DNA from 3 places in the Cellulomonas sp. P2_F12 genome. Region 1 is predicted to be linked to each of the others. Evidence: riboswitches for the same ligand, from Rfam matches in the RefSeq annotation. Region 1 holds a riboswitch; each other region holds the start of a gene.
What was found. A riboswitch is a leader RNA that binds a small molecule or an ion and turns the genes downstream of it on or off. The one in region 1 is predicted to bind S-adenosylmethionine.
Positions count from the first base shown of each region.

Region 2: it holds a riboswitch for S-adenosylmethionine, as region 1 does, so the genes downstream of both, AC1DWH_RS16070 (aminotransferase class V-fold PLP-dependent enzyme) here and AC1DWH_RS18965 (NADPH-dependent FMN reductase) in region 1, are expected to answer to the same signal.
Region 3: it holds a riboswitch for S-adenosylmethionine, as region 1 does, so the genes downstream of both, AC1DWH_RS04860 (ABC transporter permease) here and AC1DWH_RS18965 (NADPH-dependent FMN reductase) in region 1, are expected to answer to the same signal.

Region 1 covers NZ_JBFUEV010000012.1:19,384-24,760, reverse strand. Annotated here, with positions in the region: gene AC1DWH_RS18985 (AAA family ATPase) at 1-193, opposite strand, end outside; gene AC1DWH_RS18980 (tyrosine-protein phosphatase) at 319-1,116, opposite strand; gene AC1DWH_RS18975 (RNA polymerase sigma factor) at 1,130-2,311, opposite strand; gene AC1DWH_RS18970 (YciI family protein) at 2,340-2,726, opposite strand; SAM riboswitch class IV at 2,891-2,999, shown strand; gene AC1DWH_RS18965 (NADPH-dependent FMN reductase) at 3,016-3,543, shown strand; gene AC1DWH_RS18960 (flavin reductase family protein) at 3,540-4,085, shown strand; gene AC1DWH_RS18955 (LLM class flavin-dependent oxidoreductase) at 4,424-5,377, opposite strand, start outside.
Region 2 covers NZ_JBFUEV010000008.1:92,492-97,868, reverse strand. Annotated here, with positions in the region: gene AC1DWH_RS16095 (hypothetical protein) at 1-114, opposite strand, end outside; gene AC1DWH_RS16090 (pyridoxamine 5'-phosphate oxidase family protein) at 226-708, shown strand; gene AC1DWH_RS16085 (DUF1345 domain-containing protein) at 713-1,324, opposite strand; gene AC1DWH_RS16080 (O-succinylhomoserine sulfhydrylase) at 1,367-2,563, opposite strand; gene AC1DWH_RS16075 (rhodanese-like domain-containing protein) at 2,623-3,036, opposite strand; SAM riboswitch class I at 3,047-3,147, opposite strand; SAM riboswitch class IV at 3,266-3,380, shown strand; gene AC1DWH_RS16070 (aminotransferase class V-fold PLP-dependent enzyme) at 3,423-4,817, shown strand; gene AC1DWH_RS16065 (YrdB family protein) at 4,978-5,352, shown strand.
Region 3 covers NZ_JBFUEV010000001.1:1,058,663-1,064,039, reverse strand. Annotated here, with positions in the region: gene AC1DWH_RS04870 (dipeptide ABC transporter ATP-binding protein) at 1-723, opposite strand, end outside; gene AC1DWH_RS04865 (ABC transporter permease) at 720-1,652, opposite strand; gene AC1DWH_RS04860 (ABC transporter permease) at 1,654-2,652, opposite strand; SAM riboswitch class IV at 2,691-2,800, opposite strand; SAM riboswitch class IV at 2,975-3,084, shown strand; gene AC1DWH_RS04855 (nitroreductase family protein) at 3,101-3,919, shown strand; gene AC1DWH_RS04850 (GNAT family N-acetyltransferase) at 3,916-4,401, shown strand; gene AC1DWH_RS04845 (rhodanese-like domain-containing protein) at 4,430-4,843, shown strand; gene AC1DWH_RS04840 (M20 family metallopeptidase) at 4,840-5,377, shown strand, end outside.

The DNA.
Region 1 (5,377 bases):
CCAGCGGGTCGACCCGCGGCATCGGCGGCATAAGGTCGCGGCCCAGCAGCGAGCTGGCGATGACGTAGGTCTCGACGGCGAGGAGCACGAACGCGACGCGGTAGACGCGCTTGCGCCGGACCCGGTCCCGCTCGCGGGCGATGTCGTGCGCGCCTCGTCGGATGGGGGAGACGATCTCGTCGGCCACAGGCATGCCTTTCCCTCGGCGCCTGGGATCAGACGACGCTGCGTCGCGGGAGGTGCGATCAGCCCATCGTGGGTCCGACCGGGTGAGTCGGCAAGATCGGACATATCGGACCACCCGAACGGTCCAACGGGTCACCCGTCCGTGCGTAGCGTCCTGCGGAGCTCCTCGACCTCCTGGGGAGCGAGCCCGAGCCCGTCCCGGAGGTAACCGTCGAACGTGCCGAACTGCTCGCGCACGAGGTCCAGGGCCTCCCGGAGGTACTCGGGCCGGACCTCCAGCAGCGGGCGCAGGGTCTCGGGGTCACCGCCGGTGTCGGCGAACTGCTGGAGCAGCGGGGCGAACGTCTCGCGCACCGCCGGGTTGACCGCGAGAAACTCCTCCGTCACGCCCTGCTCGTCGACGCCCGCGGCGAGCAGCAGGATCGTCGCCGCCCAGCCGGTCCGGTCCTTGCCGGCCGTGCAGTGGAACAGGAGCGGTCGGCGCGCGGGGTCGATGACGGCCCGCACCAGCGCGGCGTACGCCGCCCGGGCACCCTCGCCGACGACGAACCGGCGGTAGACCACGAGCATCGACTCGACGGGGTCGGGGTCGGGGTCGGGCGTGGTCCGGCTCGTCCCGAGGGCCGCCACCTGCGCCGCGGCACCGCCGGGGAGATCCGCGAGCACGTCGAGGTCGAGCAGCGTCGCCCCGGCCGGCACGTGGTCCGGCCGTGCCGTCCGCTCGCCCTCGGTGCGCAGGTCGACCACGGTCCGGATGCCCAGACCGGCGAGGACCTCGTCGGTGGCGACCGCGTCGCCCGTCATCTCCGCTGAGCGGTACACGACCCCGGACGCGACGACGCCCCCGTCGGCCGTGCGCCGACCACCGAGATCGCGCAGGTTGGTCACGGCGGGCGAGAACAGGATGTGGGGATCGGGATCGGCCGGCACGGTGCTCAGCGTGTCAACCGTGCCGCAGGCGTGCCACCTGGAGCCGCAGGTAGTCGCGCTCCGCCAGGCTCGTGGTCTGCCGGGACGCCAGCAGCAGCTGCTCGGCCGCCTCCTCGGGCCGGCCTGCCCGCTCGAGCAGGTGACCCCGGACGGCGGCGAGCCGGTGATGGCCGGCGAGCGGCTGGTCCAGCGTGGCCAGCAGGGCGAGCCCGGCGTCGGGGCCGTGCACCATCGCGAGAGCGACCCCGCGGTTCAGCGTGACCATCGGGTTGCCGGTCATCCGCTCGAGCAGCCCGTACAGGGCGAGCAGCTGGGGCCAGTCCGTCTCGTCGGCCGTCGGCGCCTCGTCGTGCAGGGCCGCGATCGCCGCCTGCAGCTGGTACTCGCCGACCGCTCCGCGCACGAGCGCGTGCTCGACCAAGGCGACGCCCTCCGCGATCATCGCGGAGTCCCAGCGCTCACGGTCCTGCTCGTCCAGCGGGATCAGCTCGCCGCGCGGTCCCGTGCGCGCGGGACGCCGGGCATCGGTGAGCAGGATCAGCGCGAGCAGGCCGGCGACCTCGGGATCGTCGGGGAGGCTCAGTGACAGCGCGCGGGTGAGCCGGAGCGCCTCGGCCGCCAGGTCCGCCCGGGCCACCGACGCGCCCGAGGTGCTGGCGTAGCCCTCGTTGAAGATCAGGTACAGCACCCGCAGCACGGCGCGGAGCCGCTCGCCGTAGTCCGCCGCCGACGGCATCCGGAACGGGCCGTCCAGGTCGCGCAGGGTCCGGCGTGCCCGGCTGAGCCGCTGCGCCATCGTCGGCTCCGGCACCAGGAACGCCCGGGCGATCTCCGCGGTGGTCAGGCCACCGACCGACCGCAGGGTCAGCGAGATCGCCGACGCCGGGCTCAGCGCCGGGTGGCAGCAGCCGAAGAGCAGCAGCAGGGAGTCGTCGGACTGGAGCGCCTCGGCTCCCGGGTCCATCGTCGCGACGAGCTCTTCGCGCCGGCGTCGCGCGTCCTCGCTGCGGTACCGGTCCACCAGCTTGTTCTGGCCGACGACGACCAGCCACGCGTGCGGGTTGCCGGGCACGCCCGTCGACGGCCACTGCGTCGCCGCAGCCAGGAGCGCCTCCTGCAGGGCGTCCTCGGCGTCGGCGAGGTCCCCCGACCGCCGCACCAGCACGCCCAGGACCTGCGGCGCGAGGGTGCGCAGCAGGTCCTCGACGGGCGGGTCTGCCCGGTCAGTCGACAGGGGAGGGTGCCTCCATCAGCGCACGGACCTCGAACACCTGCTGGACCGGCACGCCGTCCGGCCCGGGTGCCGCCGACGCCTTCGCGGCGATGGCGATCGCCCGCGCCTCGTCCTCGACGTCGACCGTCCAGTAGCCGGCCAGGAACTCCTTCGACTCGGCGAACGGCCCGTCGACGACGACCGGGGCGGACACCCCGTCGCTGCGCACCAGCTTCGCCGTGTCCGGCCACGCGAGACCCTGGCCGTCGACGAACTCGCCGCTGGCCACCAGCTCCGCGCCGAGGTCGTGCTGGAACTGGATGTGCCGGCGCACGTCCTCGGGCGCCCAGGTGTCGATCGGGGGCACCCCCTCGATGTGGTAGTTCATCAGCAGCATGTACTTCACGGTGCGCTCCCGGTGTCTCGCGGTCCCCCAGCGGACCCTCTCACCCCGTGGTCGGTGCCGCTCGCGCGTTCTCGACACCGGCGTGTGTGTCCGTCATTCGGGATTCTCCAGCGAAGCCCTTGCCGGACGACACCCCCTTGCTACAACTCCGCCCAGGTCACGAGTGCCAGCGCGAAGCCCCGGCTCGCTGGTCAGCAACCCCTCCACGACGGGGTGCTCCGGGAGATGACCTGGCCGCACCGACCGGTGCGGCAAGCGTGCAGCGAGAAGGAGCTCCACCGTGGTCCAGCAGTCCGTGCCCGACGTCGTCGCCCTCGTCGGCAACCCGAAGCCCGGGTCCCGCACCTTGTCCGCGGCCGTGCAGGTCGCCGACCGGCTCGCCGACGGGGCCGACATCGCGACCGTCGACCTGGCGACGATCGGCCACCAGCTGTTCACCGCCGACCGCTCGCTCCTCGACCCCGCGCTCGCGACCGTGGCGGGCGCGCGGCTGCTCGTCGTCGCGACGCCCGTCTACAAGGCCACCTACACGGGCCTGCTCAAGTCGTTCCTCGACCTCTACGGCCCCGACGGTCTCGCCGGCGTGGTCGCGGTCCCTCTCGTCGTGTCCGGCGGCCCGGCCCACCTGCTCGCCGGCGAGGTGCACCTGCGGCCCCTGCTCGTCGAGCTCGGCGCCACCGTCCCCAGCCGCGCGCTGGCCGTCACGGAAGCGGACCTGGTGGACCTCGGCCCGGTGATCGACCGGTGGCTCGAGCGCGCCTTCGCTCCCCTGCACGCCGCCCTCGACGTCGCGGCGCTCTCCGCATGACCGCCGAGATCCTGCGCTCGCTGGACGCCGACCTCGTGGAGCAGGACGAGCCGCAGCTGAGCCCGCAGGCCTACAAGGAGGTGTTCCGCCGGCACCCCGCCGGGGTCGCGGTGGTGACACTCCTCGACGACGAGGGCCGGCCCGTCGGGTTCACGGCGACCTCCGTCATCTCCGTGTCCGCCGACCCGCCGCTGCTCGCGTTCTCGCTGGCGTCGACCTCGTCGTCGTGGCCCGCCCTGTCCCGGGCGCGCACGCTCGCGATCAGCTTCCTGTCCTCGGCGCAGGACGACGTGTCCGCCCGGTTCGCGACGAGCGGCATCGACCGGTTCGCGGCCGGCGGCTGGACGCCGCTGGAGACCGGCGAGCCGGTGATCGACGAGGCCGTGTCCTGGCTGCGCGGCCGGGTCGTGCAGCGGGTGCCGGTCGGCGGCTCGTACCTGGTGTCGGTCCGCGCCCTCGCGCACTCCGTCGACGACGACGCCCTCCCGCTCGTCTACCACGACCGCACCTACCACCGGATCGGCGACCACACGGCCGTCTGACCCGTCCGTCGCAGAAGGCCCCCGGCATCTCGACGCCGGGGGCCTTCCGCCGCGTGCACCCCCCGCAACGTCCGCGCTTGTGCGGGTCAGAACCCGTGTAAGCGCGGACGTCCGCCGTGTGAATCCACAACGTCCGCGCTTGTGCGGGTCGGAACCCGACTGAGCGCGGACGTCCCGCTGCCTGCATGCACAACGTCCGCACTCGTGGGGGTCGGAGGCCCATCGAGTGCGGACGTTGTGGGGCCGGCCGGAGGGCGCGGCGGCGGCGGGGCCGGCGAGAGGGCGCGGCGGGAGGGCGCGGCGGCGGTGGGGCCAGCGCGAGGGCGCGACCGCGCGGGCTAGCGGGTCGTCGCGGCCGTGCCTGCGCCGACCAGCTCGTCGTCGGCGAGGCCCCACGCGCGGGCGAGCAGCTCGTACGAGCGGGCCGTGTCCGCCGGGTCGTGCGTGATCGTGGTGATCAGCAGCTCGTCGGCGCCGGTCGCGCGCACCAGGGCGTCCAGACCGCGGGCCACCGACTCCGGGTCGCCGACGAGCCGCGTGTCGACCCGGTCCCGCAGCAGCGCACGCTCGGCGTCGTCGCGCAGCTCCCACGGCGTCGTCGTGCCCGGCCGTGGGTACTGGATCGCGCTCGCGCCGCTGCGGATCGAGAGCACCCACTCCGCGAACGGGTCGGCCAGCTCGGCCGCCCGGGACGACGTCTCCGCGACGAGCACGTCGGCCGACACGACGACGTACGGCTCGTCCAGCACCCCGGGGACGAAGGCGTCCCGGTACGCCGCGACCGTCTCCAGGACGGTCGCCGGGCTCACGTGGTAGTTCGCGGCCAGCGGCAGGCCCAGCTCGCCGGCCACGCGCGCGCTCTCCCCCGCGCTCGACGCGAGCACCCACAGGGCGATGTCCGAGCCCTCCACGGCGGGGCTGGTGACACCGCGCTCGCCGGCCCGGGCGGTCCCGGCCTGCAGCGCGAGGACCCTGGACAGCTCGTCCCGGAACGGCGCCGGCGTCCGGGACGCGCTGAGGAAGTCGAGGTGGGCGAGGAACCGCGAGCGCAGGTCGGGGTCGGCGAAGGTGAAGGGCGGCGCCGCGGGCACGAGCAGGCCGTCGACCACGCGGGCCTCGGTCGCCGTCGACGGGACCCGCCCGGCGGTCGGGGCGGACGCGTCGGGCGCAGCGGACTTGCTCGGCGGCGGGAACGACGCCCGGCCGAGCCCGAGGTCCACGCGCCCGGGGTGCAGGGCGGCGACGGTCCCGAACTGCTCGGCGGCAACGACGGGGCTGGTGGAACCGAGCAG
Region 2 (5,377 bases), on a different contig from region 1:
CCCGGCGAACATGGTCGAGCCGACCTTGAGGATCGGGCGGCCCATCATCTGCGCGCGGGTGGCGCCGCGGGCGACCAGGTCGTCGGCGATCGCCTCGTAGTCGCTGTCCGTCATGGACCGAGCATCCCGCGCCCCTCCGACATGCGACAGCCGCGCGGCGTGCCTACGGTGGCCCGGCCGCCGCGGTCAGCAGCCCCGCGGGTGCGCGCCGCTCGAGGAGGACGCATGACGCACGACGACGACGAGGCCACGGTGGCCGGGCTGATCAAGGACGCCAAGATCGCGATGCTGACGACGGTCGGCGCCGACGGCTCGCTGGTGAGCCGGCCGATGGGTGTGCAGGACGTGGACTTCGACGGGGACCTCTGGTTCTTCGCCGACGCCGACAGCCACAAGGTGCACGAGATCGAGGCCGGCAGCCCCGCCAACGCGGCCTTCGCCGACTCCACCGCGTGGGTCTCGGTGTCCGGCCCGGCCGAGGTGGTCCGTGACGTGGCCAAGAACCGCGAGCTGTGGGGCGTGACGGCCGAGGCCTGGTTCCCCGACGGCCCGGAGACGCCCGGACTGGTCCTGGTGGTGCTTCGCGGCGAGACCGCGGAGTACTGGCACGCCAAGGGAGGCCGCCTGACCACGGCGTTCAGCCTGGTCAAGGCCAAGGTGACCGGCGAGCGCTACGACGGCGGCGAGAACGAGACGGTCCGGCTCTGAGCGGTCACATCGACGCGACCAGGTTCACCAGCAGCGCGATGATCACGGTGCCGAACAGGTAGCTGAGCAGCGCGTGCCCGAGCGCGGTCCGCCGCATCGGGGACGAGCCGAGGTCGGTGTCGGAGATCGCGAAGCTCATCCCGACGGTCACGGCGACGTACGCGAAGTCGGTGTACCGCGGCGCCTGCTTCATGTGGAAGTCGATGCCGCCGGCGCCGTCGGTCAGGTACATCCGCGCGTACCGCAGCGCGAACACCGTGTGGATGGCGGCCCACGACGCCAGCACGCTGGCCAGCACCGCGATCGTGGGCAGCAGCTGGCCGATGTTCTTGTCCACCAGCACGACGACGACGCCGACCAGGGTGACGAGCGCCGCGAAGAGGACGACGGCGTGAGCGCCCCACCGGGTCGGCTCCTCGCGCGTCGCGTGAGACGCCGTCTCGTCGGGGTCCATCGGGGCGACCGCCGCCCACGTCCAGACGACGAAGACGGCCGCGACGGTCGCCCACCCGGCCAGCACCGCCGCGACCACGGACGTCCAGCCGACGATGATGCCGACGAGGACGCCGGCCAGCGCACCGACGATCAGCCTGACCAGCGACGACGACGCCTTCATGGCGCCAGTGTTCCGCGCGAGGTCCCCCAGGTCGGGGAGGTGTCAGCCCGCGAGTGTGTCGAGCGCCTGCGTGAGGTCGTCGATGAGGTCCGCGGGGTCCTCGAGGCCCACCGACAGCCGCACGGTCGACTCGGCGATGCCGACCGCCGCGCGACCCTCGGGGCCGAGCTTGCGGTGCGTCGTCGTCGCCGGGTGCGTGACCATCGACTTGGCGTCGCCGAGGTTGTTCGAGATGTCCACGATCCGCAGGGCGTCGAGCACGCCGAACGTGACCTTCTTGGCGACGTCGGGCTGCGCGCCGTCCGGCACCGCGAGGTTGAACGTCACGACGGTGCCGCCGCCGGACTGCTGGGCGAGTGCGAGCTCGTGCTGCGGGTGCGACGGCAGGTACGGGTAGCGGACCAGCGACACGCCCGGCTGCTGCTCGAGCCACGTGGCCACCTGCAGGGCCGACGCCGTCTGGTGCCGCACGCGCAGCGACAGCGTCTCGAGGCCCTTGAGCAGCACCCACGCGTTGAACGCCGACAGCGACGGCCCGGTGTTCCGGATGAGCGTCTGCACCGGACCGTGGATGTACTCGTCCGTGCCCAGGATCGCGCCGCCGAGCACGCGCCCCTGCCCGTCGATGTGCTTGGTCGCCGAGTACACGATCACGTCCGCGCCCAGCTCGAGCGGCCGGGACAGCACGGGTGTCGCGAAGACGTTGTCGACGATGACGGTCGCGCCGGCGGCGTGCGCGAGCCTGCTCACCGCCGCGATGTCGACCAGGTCCTGCATGGGGTTGGACGGCGTCTCGAAGAACACGACGTCCGCCGGCGTCGAGAGCGCCTCCTCCCACTGCGCGAGCTCGTGCCCGTCGACGTAGTCGGTGCGCACGCCCCACTTGGCCAGGATCTCCTCGAAGATCACGACCGTGGACCCGAACAGCGCCCGCGCGGACACGATTCGCGACCCCGACTGCACGATCGCGGCGAGGGACGTGAAGACGGCGGACATGCCGGACGCGGTGGCGTAGGCGGCCTCGGCGCCCTCGAGCAGGCGCAGGCGCTCCTCGAACGTGGACACGGTCGGGTTGCCGTAGCGCGAGTAGAGGAAGCGGTCGGCCTCGCCGGCGAACGCGGCCTCGGCCTCGGCGGCGGCGTCGTAGACGTAGCCCTGCGTGAGGAACAGCGCCTCGGAGGTCTCCTGGAACTGCGAGCGGACCAGCCCGCCGCGGACGGCGAGGGTGTCGGGCCGCAGGTCGGAGCGCGGTGTGCGGCGGTCGTCCCAGTCGGCGGGGCCGGGGACGCGCCGGGGGCTCACGCCTGCCGCCACGGCAGGCCGGCGGCGCGCCAGCCGGAGTGGCCGCGGTGGCCGTCCGGGCCGACGTCGCCCTCGAAGCCCTCGAGCACGTTGTACGCCGGGCCGAGACCCGCCGCGGTGGCGGCCTGCGCGGCGGCGATCGAGCGGACCCCGGATCGGCACAGGAACACGACGGGACGCCCCGCCGCGACGCCGGCGTCGGCCAGCTGCTTGAGGAACTGCGGGTTCGGCCGTCCCGACGGGTACGACACCCACTCGACCAGCGCCGCGCGCCCGTCGATCGGCGCGGAGTCGGGGATGCCGACATAGCGCCACTCGGCGTCGGTGCGGACGTCGACGAGCACGGCGGTCTCGTCGGAGGTCAGGAGGTCCCAGGCCTGCTGGGGGGTCAGGTCGCCGGCGTAGCTCATGCAGTTCCTCGTCTCATCGGTCCTGGCGGTAGCACCCTCGGCCGGGCACAAGGTGCCCGCGGGTTGCTGCGGCGTCGTCGAGCCAGATCTCTCGGCCGCTCTGGATGGTGCCGGTGATGCTACGCGCGGCGGTACCGTCGCTCCAACTGGTGGACAAGGCGTCCCGACATCCGAGACGAACCCCGAGGTGCGTTGACAGGCGCCCGGGCCTGCCGGGACCCTCGTTGCAGGTCATGAGCGCCAGCGACAAGCCCCGGCTCGCTGGCCGGCAACCCTCCTCCGCGGTGGGGTGCCCCGGGTGACGACCTGGCCGCGTCCCGTCCGGGACTCGGCAAGCGCGGGGTTCCACCTCCCAGGGGTCCCCCGGATCGTGTCGGAGGACCACCATGACTGCCATCGCCGAGCGCCTCTCGTGTGCCTCCGTCGACGACGTGAGCGCCCTGCTCCCCGTCGTCGGCGGCACCACCACCGTGCCGCTCGTGGACGGGTCCCAGCGGGTCTACGCGAACCTGGACTACGCCGCGAGCGCCCCCGCGCTGGAGTCGGTCGCAGCCCGGGTGACCGAGGTGCTCCCGCTCTACGCCTCCGTGCACCGCGGCGCCGGGTACCTCTCCCAGGTGTCCACCGCGCTGTACGAGTCCGCGCGTCAGACCATCGCGCGGTTCGTCGAGGCCCGTCCCGACGACGTCGCGATCATCACGCGCAACACCACGGACTCGCTCAACCTGCTGGCCGGTGTGGTGCCGGAGGGCGGCCGGGTCCTCGTGCTGGACGTCGAGCACCACGCCAACCTGCTCCCGTGGGTGCAGTCGACGGGGCGTCACGGCAACCGCACGACGATCCTGCCGATCAAGGACACGGTCGCCGCGACCCTCGATGCGCTGCGCGACGAGCTGGCCCGCCAGCCGTACGCGCTGGTCACCATCACGGGCGCGTCCAACGTGACGGGGGAGGCGCTGCCGATCGAGGAGGTCGTCGCGCTCGCCCACGCCGAGGGTGCGCGCGTGGCCGTCGACGGCGCCCAGCTGGTGCCGCACCGCGGCTTCTCGCTGGCGGCGACCGACGCCGACTACATCGCGTTCTCGGGGCACAAGACGTACGCACCGTTCGGCGCGGGGGCCCTCGTCGGCCGCCGCGACTGGCTCGACACAGGCACGCCGTACCTCGCAGGGGGAGGTGCGGTGCGCGACGTGCGGGCCGATCGGACGGTCTGGCAGCCGGCACCGGCGCGGCACGAGGCGGGCTCGCCCAACGTGCTCGGCGCGATCGCGCTGGCGGAGGCGTGCGACCAGCTGGCGGCACTCCCCGCCGGCGCCCTCGCCGCGCACGAGGAGGCTCTGCGGGCCCGCCTCGTCGAGGGGCTGTCCGGCATCGACGGCGTCGAGATCGCGCGCATCTGGCCCGACTCCGCGCCGCCGGTCGGCGTGATCACGTTCACGGTCCCGGACCACGACCCGGGCCTGGTGGCCGCGTACCTCGCCGCCGAGCACGGCATCGGCGTCCGCGACGGCCGGTTCTGCGCCCACCCGCTCCTCGCGCACCTCGGTGCGTCCGGCGGGGCCATCCGGGCGTCGGTGGGCGTGGGCACGACGAGCGAGGCGGTCGACCGCCTGGTCGTGGCGCTGACCCAGTACCTGGCCGACGGCCCGGCCGTCCGCTACGAGGTGGTCGACGGCTGCTGGGCGGTCGTCGACGACACCCGCCCGCTCCTCGCGGTCCACGGCCTGGACCACCTGGCGGCGACGGCGGCGGCAGCCTGCGGCCCGGCCCTGGACGACTGAGCACGCTCGCCGCACCCGCGATCCCCGCAGTCCGGCAGCAGATCCGCCAGCCCGAGTACGTCACTTCGCCCCCGAGAACGTCACAGTGAACTGCCGTTCTCGCGGCGACATGACGTTCTCGGCCGGACGCCGGACGCGTGACGTCGCCCATGATGGCTCCGTGAGCGAGCCCCAGCAGCCACCCGTCGTCCCTCGCGTCGGCGTGCTCGGCGTGCTCGCGTTCCTGTGCGAGCTCGTCATGGTCGCTCTGCTGGCGGTGTCCGGGTGGCGCCTCGGGACCGCCACGGCGGCGTCGGTCGCGCTCGCGGTCGGGCTTCCCCTCGTCGCGATCGCGATCTGGGCCCGCTGGATGGCTCCGGCCTCCGGTCACCGGCTCCGGCGCGGGCCGCGGGTCGCGGCGCAGACCGGACTGTTCGTCGCGGTCGGCACCGTCTGCATCGTCGCGGGTCTGACGGCCTGGGGCGTGGCCTTTGCCCTCGTCGCGTCGGCAGTGTTCGCCCTCGCGAGGGACGCCGACCCGGCACGGCGACCCTGACCGGGCCTAGACGCCACGGCCTCGA
Region 3 (5,377 bases), on a different contig from region 1:
GTCGGGCGTGCCTTGCTCGACCACCCGCCCCTGCGACATCACGACGATCCGGTCGGCGCGGTCGGCGGCCACCCCGAGGTCGTGCGTGATGAGCAGCACGCCCGTCCCGGTACCCGTCGTCAGCTGCTCGAGGTGGTCCAGGATCTGGCGCTGCACCGTCACGTCGAGCGCGCTCGTCGGCTCGTCGGCCACCAGCAGGCGCGGCTGCGCCGCGAGCGCGATGGCGATGAGCACGCGCTGCCGCATGCCGCCGGACAGCTCGTGCGGGTACTGGCGGGCCCGGACCTCCGGGTTGCTCAGCCCGGCGCGGTCCAGCGCCTCGACCGCCTCGATCATCGCGTTCTTGCGGTCCGCCAGGCCGTGGATGCGCAGCACCTCGGCCACCTGCTCGCCCACGCGGGTCACGGGGTTGAGCGAGACGGTCGGGTCCTGAGGGACCAGGCCTACGAGCAGGCCGCGCACGGAGCGGAGCTCGCGCTGCGTGGCGCGGGCCATGTCGTGGCCCAGCAGGTCGATGCTGCCGTGGTCGATGACGGCGGCGGGGGCGAGCAGCCGGACGACGGCCGCGGCGGTGGTCGACTTGCCCGAGCCGGACTCGCCCACGACTGCGACGGTCTCGCCGGCGTCGACGTGCAGCGAGACGTCCCGGACGGCGCGGACCGTGCCGCGGCGGGCCTTGTAGGCGACGGCGAGGTCGGTGACGGTGAGCAGGCGCTCGCTCATGCGGCACCCCCGTCGGGACGGTCGAGGGACCGCGAGATGCGGCCGGCGGCCAGCACGCTCACGGCGATGGTCAGGCCGGGCAGCGTGGTCAGCCACCAGGACGTCCGCAGGTAGTCGCGGCCGCCGGACACGAGCGCGCCCCACTCGGGCGCCGGGGGCGGCGCGCCGTAGCCGAGGAAGCTCAGCGCGGAGACCGCCAGGATCGCGGCGCCCAGCTGCAGGGCCGCCAGGACGACCACCGGGCCGGCGGCGTTGGGCAGCACGTGGCGGAACAGGACGGACCACCAGCGGCTGCCGCCGGCGTGCGCGGCCTCGACGTACACGGACGAGCGGACGCGCAGGACCTCGGAGCGCATGATCCGCGCCACCGTGGCGACGCTGGCCAGGCCGACGGCGATCGCGACCTTGACCGTGCCGAAGCCGAGCGCCGTGATGAGGGCGAGCGAGAGGAGCAGCGCCGGGATGGACAGGAGCACGTCCACCGCGCGCATGACGACGTCGTCGAACACCCCGCCGACGAAGCCCGCCAGCAGCCCGACGAGGGCCCCGACCAGCAGGCCGACGCCGACGGCGACGAGGGCCGCCTCCAGGGTCAGGTGCGTGCCGTGAACCACGCGCGTGTAGAGGTCGCGACCGAGCTGGTCGGTGCCGAACCAGTGCGCACCCGACGGGGGTTGCAGCTTGTCCGCCGGCACGCCGGTCAGCGGGTCACCCGGCGCGAGCAGCTGGGGGACGAACGCGGCGAGCAGGACCAGGGCGATCCAGACGAGGGCGAGCAGCAGGCCGGGCCGGCGGGCGAGCTCGCCCACCCAGGCGAGCGGGCCGGGGGTCGCGGCGTCCTGCCGGTCGCGGATCGCGTCGGCCAGGCGGTCCGGGGCGGTGGCGGCGAAGTCGTCGACCGCGACCTTCTCGTTCAGGAGGTCCGTCATGTCACACCCCCGCCGTGACGGGCCGACGGACCTGCGCCGCCTCGGTCGACACCGGCGCCTTGACGGGCCGGCTGCGCCGGACGATCCGTGGGTCGAGCAGCGGGTACAGCAGGTCGACCGCGAGGTTGACCAGCACGAACACGGCGGCGGCGAAGAGCACGATGCCCTGCACCACGGGGATGTCCTGCGCGCTGACCGAGGTGGCCGTCAGCCGGCCGATGCCGGCGCGCGAGAACACGGTCTCGGTGACCACCGCGCCGGCGAGCAGCTCGCCGATCACCAGGCCGATGACCGTGAGGGCGGGCAGCGAGGCGTTGCGCAGCGCGTGCCGGAAGTGGACGCGTGCCGGACTCGCGCCCTTGGCGCGCGCGGTGTCGACGTAGGGCTGGGCGAGGCTGTGCCGCAGCGAGCGCGAGAGCATCTGGGCGATGAGCGCAGCGGTGGGCACCGCGAGCGTCACGGCCGGCAGCACGATCGACGCGAACCCCTTGTTCCCCACAGCCGGGAAGATCGGGTTCGCGAACGAGAACCACTGCACGAGCATGAGGCCGAACCAGAACGACGGGATGGCCACGCCGAGCGGGGGCAGGCCCAGCAGCGCGTTGGACAGACCCCGGCCGCGTGCCAGCGTCGCGACGACGGCCAGCCCGCCGCCCAGCAGCAGCGCCAGCACGAACGCCGCGCCCGCGATGGCGGCTGTGGGCGGGATCGCCTCGGCGATCAGGCCGAGCACCGGACGGTGCAGGACGACGGACGTGCCGAGGTTGCCGCGCAGCAGGGCGCCCAGCTGCGTCACGTACTGCACGGGCAAGGGCTGGTCGAGCCCGTACTGGGCCCGCAGCGCGTCGAGCTGCTCCGGCGTCACGTCGTTGGACTCGCTGCCGTACATGAGCGAGACCGGGTCGCCCGGCAGCGCGTAGAGCACGACGAACGTGACCGTGTAGGCGGCCCAGAGCACCAGGACTGCCTGGCCGAGGCGGGTGCCGATGTAGCGGGACATGTGAGCGGTCGTCCTCGATCTGCCGGACGGGTCCGGCGGGTCTGTGCTTGCACGGCGGGTGCCGTGCCGGGTCGTCACCTGGAGCACCCCGTCACACCTGAAGGGTTGCTGCCCGACCAACCAGGGTTTGTCGTCGGGGCTCGAGACCGGCGCGAAGGTAGGCACGCGGTCGGCGGTCGTCAACGATCCGCCGGGCCTTCTCATCAGGTGGACAGACGTCTCACGCACGGTTCGAGCGGCCCCTGCCGCGAGCCGTACCGGGATGTGAGAACCCCGTCCCGATCGTTGACATCGCCGGGTGCGCGGTCGACCCTCCGGCGCAGGTCACGAGCTCCGCCGTCTGGCTCGGCAGGCGGAGCAGCAACCCTCGGTGACGTGGGGTGCTCCCGAGCAAGACCCGGCCCGCCGGATCGCGGAGGGCAAACGTCCGACACCCCAGGGAACCGTCTTGTCCGTCGATCTCCTCCCGTCCTCCGTCGCTGCGCGCTACGGCGGCGCCGCGCCCACCGACCTCGCGACCTCCGACGTCATCGAGCTCCAGCTGGCCCACCGGTCTGTGCGCCGCTACCTGCCGGACGACGTCACGGATGCCGAGCTCGCCGCCGTCGTCGCCGCGGCGCAGTCCGCCGCCACCAGCTCGAACCTGCAGCTGTGGAGCGTGGTCGCAGTCCGCGACGACGCGCGCCGCGCCGCCCTGTCCGCGCTCGCGGGCGACCAGGCCCACATCGCGCAGGCCCCGCTGCTTCTCGTCTGGCTGGTCGACCTCGGGCGCGCGCACGCCATCGCGGCCGCGCACGAGGCGCCGACCGAGGGCGCGGCCTACCTCGAGACCGCGGTCGTCGGGTTCGTCGACGCCGCGCTGGCCGCGCAGAACGCGGTGCTCGCCGCGGAGTCGCTGGGCCTGGGCACCGTGTACATCGGTGCGCTGCGCAACCGTCCGGAGCAGGTCGCCGAGTTGCTTCACCTACCGCAGCACGTGTTTGCCGCGTTCGGGCTCGTGGTCGGGCGGCCGGACCTCAGTGAGAACACCCGCGTCAAGCCCCGCCTGCCGCAGTCGGCCGTGCTGCACCACGAGACGTACGACGACGCCGAGCACGCCGACGCGGTCGCCGCCTACGAGGGCCTGATCGGCGACTTCTACGCCGAGGAGGGACTGTCCCACTCGTGGGTCGAGAGGGTGCTCGCCCGGCTCTCCGGTCCGGCCGCGCTCAACGGCCGCGACCAGCTGCGGTCGGCCCTCGAGGCGCAGGGGTTCGGGCTGCGATGACCACCACCACCTCCACCGGGGAGGTCACGCTGGCCGTCGTCCCGTGGACGCACCCGCACGCCGGTCGCCTGCGCGACCAGATGGACGCCGAGCTGGCTCCGCGCTACGCCGACCTCCTCGCGCAGCGCGGTCCGCGCGTGCCCGTCGATCCCGCCTCGATCCTGGTGACCTACGTGGCCTACGACGGGGACCGTCCCGTCGGCACCGCCTCCCTACGCCTGGTCGACGGCGAGCACGAGGTCAAGCGTGTCTTCGTCGCCGCCACCCACCGCCGGCTCGGCCTGGCCGCCCGGCTCCTCGACGCGGTCGGGCGCTTCGCGGCCGACGCGGGCGTGCGCACGATCGTCCTGCAGACGGGGGTCCGGCAGCCGGACGCGGTCGCGCTGTACCTGCGCGAGGGCTGGCGCGCTGTCGAGCCCTTCGGCGACTACGTGGGCGACCGGCTGAGCCTGTGCTTCGCCAAGGACCTGCTCGAGGCCTGACCCGAACCCCCTCACGAAGGAGAGCACCATGACCGACACCACCACCCGCCCCGGCGCCCCGGCGGAGCACCTGAGCCTCGAGGAGGCCGCGGCCCTCGCGCCCGCGGTCAGCCCGACCGAGGCCGCCGAGCGCGTGGCCGAGGGCGCGTTCCTGCTCGACGTGCGCAGCGAGGCCGGCCGGTCCCGCACGGGCTCGATCCCGGGGGCCACGATCGGCGACCGGTACGCGATCGACCAGGAGTTCGACCTGACCGCGGCCACCCGCCACGCGCCGATCGTGTCGCTGGACACGCCGATCGTCGTCGTCTGCGGCTCGGTGCGCGGGTCGGGGCCGGTCGCGGCCGAGCTGCGGGCCAAGGGTTTCACCAACGTCGTGCACGTCGAGGGCGGCTTCCCCGCGTGGAAGGACGCCGGGCTGCCGGCCGGGGCGCCCGTCGGATGACCAGCCCGTCCACCGCCTTCCTCGACGAGCTCCGGGCGCTGACCGAGCGTCGTCGGGCGTCGTTCGTGCCGCTGACGTCGCCGTTCGCGGGTGCCGACGAGCCCTCGCGTGCCTTGGTCCGGGCGGCGGCCAAGGCGGGCGAGACCGACGTGCTCGACGTCGCGCACGCGATCCACTCCCACCCGGAGGAGGCGTTCCGCGAGGTCCGCTCGGTCGCGGCGGTCGCGGACCTGCTCGCCCGGCACGGCGTGCCCGCCACGATGGGGTCGCACGGGCTGTCGACGTCGCTACGCGCCGGCCTGACCGGCCACGGCCCCGACGACGGCGCCCCGCGCGAGGACGCCGGCCCGACGGTCGCGATCCTCGCCGAGTACGACGCCCTGCCGGGCGTCGGCCACGCGTGCGGCCACCACCTCATCGCGGGGGCCGCGACGGGGGCGTTCCTGGCGCTGCGGCAGGCCGTCGCGGACGGGCTCGAGCTGCCCGGCCGGGTGCTCCTGCTGGGTACGCCGGCGGAGGAGGGCAGCTCGGGCA